Regions from separate parts of the Serratia sp. TSA_7 genome, predicted to be linked through region 2. Evidence: predicted binding sites of a transcription regulator. Region 2 holds the regulator's gene; the other holds the start of a gene.

Region 1 (4,223 bases), 660 kb from region 2:
TCCAACACCAGCCGCCACCTGGCTGAATTTTGGATGATCGAACCGGAAGTAGCGTTTGCCGACCTCGAAGACATCGCCGAACTGGCGGAAAAAATGCTGAAGTATGTGTTCCAGGCCGTGTTGAACGAGCGTATGGATGACATGCAGTTCTTCGCCGAGCGTGTGGACAAAGATGCGATTGAGCGTTTGAAGCGCTTTGTTTCTTCCGATTTCGCCCAGGTGGATTACACCGAAGCGGTGGAAATCCTGATCGCCTCCGGCCAGACCTTCGAAAACCCGGTATCCTGGGGCATCGACCTGTCTTCCGAGCATGAGCGCTATCTGGCCGAGAAACACTTTAAAGCGCCGGTGGTGGTGAAGAACTACCCGAAAGACATTAAAGCTTTCTATATGCGCATGAACGACGACGGCAAAACCGTTGCAGCCATGGACGTGCTGGCCCCGGGCATTGGCGAGATCATCGGCGGTGCCCAGCGTGAGGAACGTCTGGACGTCTTGGATCAGCGCCTGGATGCGATGGGCCTGAATAAAGAAGATTACTGGTGGTATCGTGATCTGCGTCGTTACGGCACCGTTCCTCATGCCGGTTTCGGTTTAGGATTTGAGCGTTTAATCGCCTATGTGACCGGCGTGCAAAACGTGCGCGATGTCATTCCGTTCCCACGCACTCCGCGTAACGCAAGCTTTTAATTAATCAGTCTAAACATTTCCAAATAATTTAGTTACAAAACCAAGGCCAGCTTTGCTGGCCTTTCGCATTTTCTAATATTGACCCGCGTCACAAAGTTCCCTTAATATTACATTTTGTTACATATACTTTCCTTTTGAAACCTCATTAGGACATTGGTAGCATTTTCGTTCTAGATTAACCCGCCCACGAATGGAACACTGCGTGCAGACACAGGACGACACCAATCTATCTACAATAGTTCCAAAAGAATTATTGGCGGCAGTGGCAAAGGTGTCCGAATAACACCAATGAGGGTAATAATGATGAAGCGCAACATTCTTGCAGTGGTAATCCCGGCTCTGTTAGCTGCTGGTGCAGCAAACGCAGCTGAAATCTACAACAAAGACGGCAACAAGCTGGATCTGTACGGCAAAGTTGACGGTCTGCACTACTTCTCCGACGACAAAGGCAATGACGGCGACCAGACCTATGTTCGTTTCGGCTTCAAAGGTGAAACCCAGATTACTGACCAACTGACCGGTTACGGCCAGTGGGAATACAACGTTCAGGCTAACCACGCTGAATCTCAAGGCACCGAAGGCACCAAGACTCGTCTGGGCTTCGCAGGTCTGAAATTTGCTGACTACGGTTCATTCGACTACGGCCGTAACTACGGCGTACTGTACGACGTGGAAGGCTGGACAGATATGCTGCCAGAGTTCGGCGGCGACACTTACACCTACACCGACAACTTCATGACCGGCCGTACCAACGGCGTTGCTACTTACCGTAACAACAACTTCTTCGGTCTGGTTGACGGTCTGAACTTCGCTGTTCAGTACCAGGGTAAAAACGAAAACGACGGCCGCGCTCTGAAGAAACAAAACGGCGACGGTTGGGGCCTGTCTTCTACTTATGACATCGGCGAAGGCGTAAGCTTCGGTGCTGCATACGCGTCTTCTGACCGTACTGATAACCAGACCCAAAACTCCACTGCTGGCGGCGACAAAGCTGACGCATGGACCGTTGGTGCTAAATACGACGCGAACAACGTCTACCTGGCAACCATGTACTCCGAAACCCGTAACATGACTCCATACGGTGATTTCGATGCAGGTATCGCGAACAAAACCCAGAACTTCGAAGTGACTGCTCAGTACCAGTTCGACTTCGGTCTGCGTCCAGAAGTGTCTTACCTGCAGTCTAAAGGTAAAAACCTGGCTGGCCGTACCGCACATGGTTCTAGCTTCGGCGGCGGCGATGCCGACCTGGTTAAATATGTTTCTGTTGGTACCACTTACTACTTCAACAAAAACATGTCCACCTATGTTGATTACAAAATCAACCTGCTGGACGACAACGAGTTCACTAAAGCCACTGGCACCGCTACCGATGATATCGTAGGTGTTGGTCTGGTTTACCAGTTCTAAGTTGTCATACTTAACGGCGGTTCACCGCCGTATGAGTTAAAAACAGGGCTTCGGCCCTGTTTTTGTTTTTGTGCCGCGAGTAACTTTTTATTCTGCCAACGCCCCCTTCTCCCTCATTTTTTATGCTGAACCTGCCCCCTTCACAAGATCGATGTGTTTTTCTCGCAAACGGTTGGCAAAGCGCATAACTGGCGCTACCCTGATGCCTCTGTCTGCTTAACTCCGAGCCATGGAAGCACCTGACATGTTTGAAAAAATCACTGCTGCACCCGCCGACCCAATCCTGGGTCTGACCGACATTTTCCGCGCGGACGCCCGCCCTAATAAGATCAACTTAGGGATTGGCGTTTACAAAGATGAAACCGGCAAAACCCCGGTACTGACCAGCGTGAAAAAAGCTGAGCAATATCTGCTGGAAAATGAAACCACCAAAAACTATCTCGGCATTGAAGGCATCCCGGCGTTCGCCACCTGCACGCAAGAGCTGCTGTTCGGCAAACAAAGCCCAATCATCGCCGACAAGCGTGCACGCACTGCGCAAACGCCTGGTGGTACCGGCGGCCTGCGTGTGGCAGCAGACTTTATCGCCAACCAGACCAGCGCAAAACGCATCTGGATCAGCAACCCAAGCTGGCCGAACCACAAAAACGTGTTCAGCGCCGTTGGTCTGGAAGTCCTGGAATACGCCTACTACGATGCCGCCAACCATTCGCTGGATTTCGATGGCCTGCTGAACAGCCTGAAACAGGCTCAGGCCGGCGATGTGGTGCTGTTCCACGGCTGCTGCCATAACCCGACCGGCATCGACCCTACTGCCGAGCAGTGGGCCCAATTGGCTGAGCTGTCCGTCGCCAACGGCTGGTTGCCGCTGTTCGACTTCGCCTACCAGGGCTTTGCGAAGGGATTGGAAGAAGATGCACAGGGCCTGCGTATTTTCGCCGCCAAGCATCAGGAACTGATCGTCGCCAGTTCGTACTCGAAGAACTTCGGCCTGTACAATGAACGCGTCGGTGCCTGCACGATCGTAGCCGCCGATGCGGAAACCGCAGATCGCGCCTTCAGCCAGGTGAAAGCCGCTATTCGTGCCAACTACTCCAACCCACCGTCGCACGGCGCCGCCGTCGTGGCGACCATCCTGGGCGACGATGCGCTGCGTGCCTTGTGGGAACAGGAACTGACCGACATGCGTCAGCGTATCCATCGCATGCGTCAGTTGTTCGTCAATACGCTGCAAGAGAAAGGCGCAGAGCAGGACTTCAGCTTTATCATCAACCAGAACGGTATGTTCTCGTTCAGCGGGTTGAGTAAAGAGCAGGTGCTGCGCCTGCGCGAAGAGTTTGGCGTTTATGCCGTCAACTCCGGTCGCGTTAACGTTGCGGGCATGACGCCGGACAATATGGCGCCGCTGTGCGAGGCCATCGTCGCCGTGCTGTAACCCATTGCAATGCTAAATAGCAAAAGGGGCGCTCAAGCGCCCCTTAGTTATTTCTGCCGGGAAATAACCTTACCAGATAGCCGGCTCTTCACGCAGGAACGGGTTAGTTTCACGCTCTTGGCCAAAAGTGGACATTGGCCCATGACCTGGGATAAACGCCATGTCATCGCCCTGCGGCAACAGCTTGGTACGAATAGAGTTAATCAACGCCTGATGATCGCCACGCGGGAAATCGCTGCGCCCGACACCGCCGTTAAACAGCACGTCGCCCACCAGCGCCAGCCGCGCCTTTTCATTAATAAAGACGATATGGCCAGGGGTATGGCCAGGGCAATGCAACACGTTGAACGTCATCTCGCCCACCTGCACCTTGTCGCCTTCTTGCAGCCATTGGGTCGGCGTCAGCGGCGCACACTCTTCCAGCCCAAACATTCGGCTCTGTGCCGGCAGCCCGTCCAGCCAGAAAGTATCTTCCTTATCCGGGCCGTAAATCGGCACCTGATAATGCTCAGCCAGTTCCGCCGCGGCACCTACGTGATCGAGATGGCCATGCGTCAGCAGGATCTGCGTGATCGTCACGCCCTGCTTCGCCACTTCGGCCTTCAATTTTTCTGCCTCGCCGCCGGGATCGACCAATGCCGCCTGCTGCGTGCTCTCACACCAGATCAGGCTACAATTTTGACTGAAG
Region 2 (4,223 bases):
CTCAGGGTGTTTTTGGTCTGGGCAGATGGCGCGCTTTTGGCGCTTTCCTTCAGTAACAGCGTCGGCAGCAGCAAAATGACGGTGATACCCAGCAGCACGGCGAAAATTGCCCGCCATCCCATGTGGTTCAACAGCCAGGCGCCGACCAACGGTGCCAGCGCAGGCGAAAGTGCTACCAGCGGCATAATGGTGGCGAATACGCGGTTGGCCTTGCCTTCACGGTAGCGGTCAATGACCAGTGCCTGCCAGGTGACGGCGGCTGAACACACACCGATCGCCTGGATAAAGCGCAGCGACCACAATTGGACGGCATTTTGCACCCACAGCATGCCGAGGCAGCCCAGAGCAAACAGCGCCAGGCCAATCAGCAGCACGGGTTTACGGCCCAAATTATCGGAGAGCGGTCCCCAGAGCAGTTGAGCAAAGGCAAATCCGGCCAGGAAAATGCTAAGGCTGGCGCTGATTGCGCCGGCGGAAATTTGCAGATCTTGCTGCATAGCGCCAAAGGCGGGCAGATACATGTCGGTGGCCAGGTAACCCAGCATGCTCAGGCCGGCAAGATAGAACATAAAACCAAAGGAATTTCGCATGGTATTTCTCATTAATATTTTATTGTCGCAGGTTTTTAGCGCCGGCAAGTGTATCCGGCTGGATCTCTGCTTGTGAAACGGTAATATTTGCGAAGTGCTGTTAAAAAAATTGAAGGCAAAAATCATGTGGTCTGAATATTCGCTTGATGTCGTGGACGCGGTCGCCCGCACCGGCAGCTTCAGCGCGGCGGCGCAGGAACTGCACCGGGTACCTTCGGCGGTTAGCTATACTGTGCGGCAACTGGAACAATGGTTGGCGGTACCGCTATTTGAACGGCGTCATCGCGATGTAGAACTGACGCCGGCCGGCACGCTGTTTATTCAGGAAGCGCGCGGTGTCATCAAAAAAATGCTCGACACTCGCAGGCAGTGCCAGCAGGTGGCCAATGGTTGGCGTGGCCAATTAAAAATTGCGGTGGATATCATCGTCAAACCGCAGCGCTGCCGTCAGCTGGTGCTGGATTTTTACCGTCAATTCCCCGATGTCGAGCTGTTGGTCCAACCCGAAGTGTTTAACGGCGTATGGGATGCGCTGGTGGACGGGCGTGCCGATATGGCGATCGGCGCTACGCGGGCGGTGCCGGTTGGCGGCGGTTTCGCCTTTCGCGACATGGGCGACATGCGTTGGTTGTGTGTCGCCAGCCCCCAGCATCCCTTGGCGGGGTTGGATGGCCTGCTGAAAGATGATCAGCTCCGGCCTTTCCCTTCGCTGTGTCTGGAGGATACGTCACGCAATCTGCCCAAGCGGGTCACCTGGACGCTGGACAATCAACGGCGGCTGGTGGTGCCGGATTGGGCCTCTGCGGTGGATTGCCTGTGCGCCGGATTGTGCGTCGGCATGATGCCTGCGCATCAGGTATTGCCGTTGGTACAGCGTGGTGAATTGGTGGCGCTGCAACTGCAACAGCCATTTCCCGCCAGCCCATGTTGCCTGACCTGGCAGCAGAATACCCCATCGCCGGCGATGGCCTGGCTGCTGGATTACCTGGGGGACAGCGAAACCTTGAATCAGGAATGGTTAAGCGAAGTGACGCCGGAAGCCGCTTTGGCTCCCGGCGCAGGCGACTAGCGGCGGTAATCGATGAAGGGGCCGTCGGCGACCGAGCGGCGTTCAACCAGCTTCGGATGTACTTCAATGACTTGCGATTCTTCACGCTTGCTGATGATGCGATCCAGCAGCATGGTGAACGCCATCTCGCCCAAACGCTCTTTGGGCTGATGGATGGTCGTCAGTGCCGGCGTGAAATAGCGGGCGTTGCGCACATTATCGTAACCAATAACGGAAATATCCTGCGGTACGCGCAACCCCAGCTCATCAGCGGCGCAAATAGCGCCCATTGCCATGATGTCGCCGCCGCAGAATACCGCCGTTGGGCGCTGTTTCTGCGATAATATCTGGTGCATGGCCTTGTAGCCGGATTCCGGTTCGAAGTCACCTTGTACAATCCACTCGTCGCGCACCTCGATATTGGCTTCTTCCATGGCTTTTAAAAAGCCCTGATGGCGGCCGCCGCCGGTGTTGCGCGCTAATTGGCCCGGAATGGCGCCAATCTCACGGTGGCCACGCTCGATCAGATAGCGGCCGGCCAGATAACCGCCTTCGAAGGCGTTGTCGATAATGGTATCGGTAAAATCACCGCGTGCTGCGCCCCAGTCCATGACCACCATTGGGATGTTACGGTAATCTTCCAACATCCCCAGCAATTGATCCGGGTATTCAGAGCACATCACCAGCAGGCCATCGACGCGTTTTTGCGCCAGCATCGCCAGATAAGCGCGTTGCTTGTCGAGGTTATTGTGCGAGTTACACAGGATCAGCGTATAGCCTTTGCTGTAGCAGCTGTTTTCCACCGCCTCGATCACTTCGGCGAAATAGGGCGCTTCGCTGGAGGTAGCCAGCAGACCGATAGATTTGGTGTGATTGACTTTCAGGCTGCGCGCCACGGCGCTGGGAGAATAGTGCAGCTCTTTGATCGCGGCCGCAACGGCCGCTTTAGTCTCTTCGGCGACGAAACGAGTCTTATTGATGACGTGCGAAACGGTGGTGGTGGAAACGCCAGCGCGTTTGGCCACATCTTTAATCGTTGCCATGTAAAGAATGACTCCTGAACTCACATGTTGCAGCATGTAAGTGTGATGTTAATCGTTTGCCTGCGTAGATCCTTCTTCCAAATAAGCGAAGCTGAGTTTTTAGTGTATTGAAGTCGTCAGCGTTTGGTCAGGAGGGGCATTTTTGCCGGTACGCAGTTGTGAACTGCGAATTTTGTCCCATATTGAGCCAAAGTGGAAGAGGTAATCAGTATTATAAACCGGGAAATGATAACAAGATTTTATTGTCTAACTGTGGGAAAATGGTTTGACGCATTAATTGTGTGCCTTTTATCCTTGGGATAACCCGTCTGAAAAGGAGTTGTAATGGATACCGATCTGAAAATGTCACTGTTCACCACTGTGTGTGCGCTGGCCGTTATTATTGCTTTTAGCTTCACCGCGGCGTTGAACTGATCCCCGGTTGTCACACAGGCGCAGTTCACTGCGCTTGTTCGCATTTTCCCACCGCTACGTCAGATTTTTCCACAAGTGCTCCGTTCACCCACTGCCGGATGTTTTCCATGCGGCTTCGCGAAACCGTGGTCTGAGAGCGACGAAAAGGCCTAAGATCAGAACGCTTGCGGTAGGCGGTGAGGCGTGCGGCTGGGGGGCCAGCCGCGGAGGCGATTATCGAATGGTTTTCGGTGTTACCACACGGCGGGCGCCAATGTAGTGGTTTTGCCAGTAGTCGTTGTCCAACTGGCTGATACGGATTTCCTCACCGGTACGCGGTGACTGAATGAATTTGCCGTTGCCCAGATAGACGCCGACGTGATCGGCCACGCCGCGGTTGTTGATGCGGAAGAACACCAGGTCACCGCTTTCCAGCTCGTTTTTCTTGATCGGCGCCGCGTCGCGCAGGTGATACATCTCGTTGGCAGTACGCGGCATCTTGATTTTCACTACGTCTTTATAGGCGTAATAAATCAGTCCGCTACAGTCAAAACCGGTTCTTGGCGAAGTGCCGCCCCAGCGATAAGGTTTGCCCATTTGATCCATCAGCTTGGCCATCGCGGTTTGCTTGGCGTGCTGATAGCGCTTTTTGTGCGCCGGGCTGAGTTTCAGCGGTTTTTCGTCGCGAGCCAATTTGGCGGTGGCCATGCCGGGTTCCCGGTGACGGCCATAGCCTTTTTTGTAACCCTTTTTCGGTGGGGTCACTTTGATTTTGGCTATTTTCTGGGTTTGGTGTTTCGATTTTGCGCTGACGATCTTTTTAGCGGTTTTTTCTGTTTTGGTTTTGGAAACCTTGGCTGTTTTTGGCGGAGCAGTGACTTTCACTTTTTTGCTGGCCTTTGCCGCTTTCTTTTTCTTGCGGTCATCCGGCCGGGCTTCATTAACGTGGCTTTTGCGCTGCTCGGCGGCAATACGCGCCTGTGGCGCAGCGTGCGCCAGATTTAAGAATAGCTGTGTAAACAACAGCACAAAAAGCGTAAGAATTAAACGCATGTCGACGTTACCAACCTTGGCCCCGGAACAGATATCGAAAGAATGACAGTATTCCCCAATTTCGCCATATAAAACAGCGAAGAACTCATAAATGAT

Evidence for each region. The regulator PurR, encoded in region 2, represses purine synthesis genes. The targets are predictions, from matches to a motif close to CANGCAAACGTTTGCNTG.
Region 1: the regulator PurR is predicted to act here: its motif matches at 2,262-2,279, upstream of ACUTQW_RS00855 (amino acid aminotransferase).

The regions. Positions count from the first base shown of each region.
Region 1 is NZ_JBQZFU010000001.1:160,016-164,238, forward strand. Features, by position in the region: gene asnS (asparagine--tRNA ligase) at 1-690, shown strand, start outside; gene ompC (porin OmpC) at 991-2,100, shown strand; gene ACUTQW_RS00855 (amino acid aminotransferase) at 2,345-3,535, shown strand; gene ACUTQW_RS00860 (MBL fold metallo-hydrolase) at 3,605-4,223, opposite strand, start outside.
Region 2 is NZ_JBQZFU010000001.1:815,727-819,949, forward strand. Features, by position in the region: gene punC (purine nucleoside transporter PunC) at 1-590, opposite strand, end outside; gene punR (DNA-binding transcriptional activator PunR) at 715-1,659, shown strand; gene purR (HTH-type transcriptional repressor PurR) at 1,656-2,681, opposite strand; gene cydH (cytochrome bd-I oxidase subunit CydH) at 3,006-3,095, shown strand; gene ACUTQW_RS04030 (C40 family peptidase) at 3,309-4,127, opposite strand.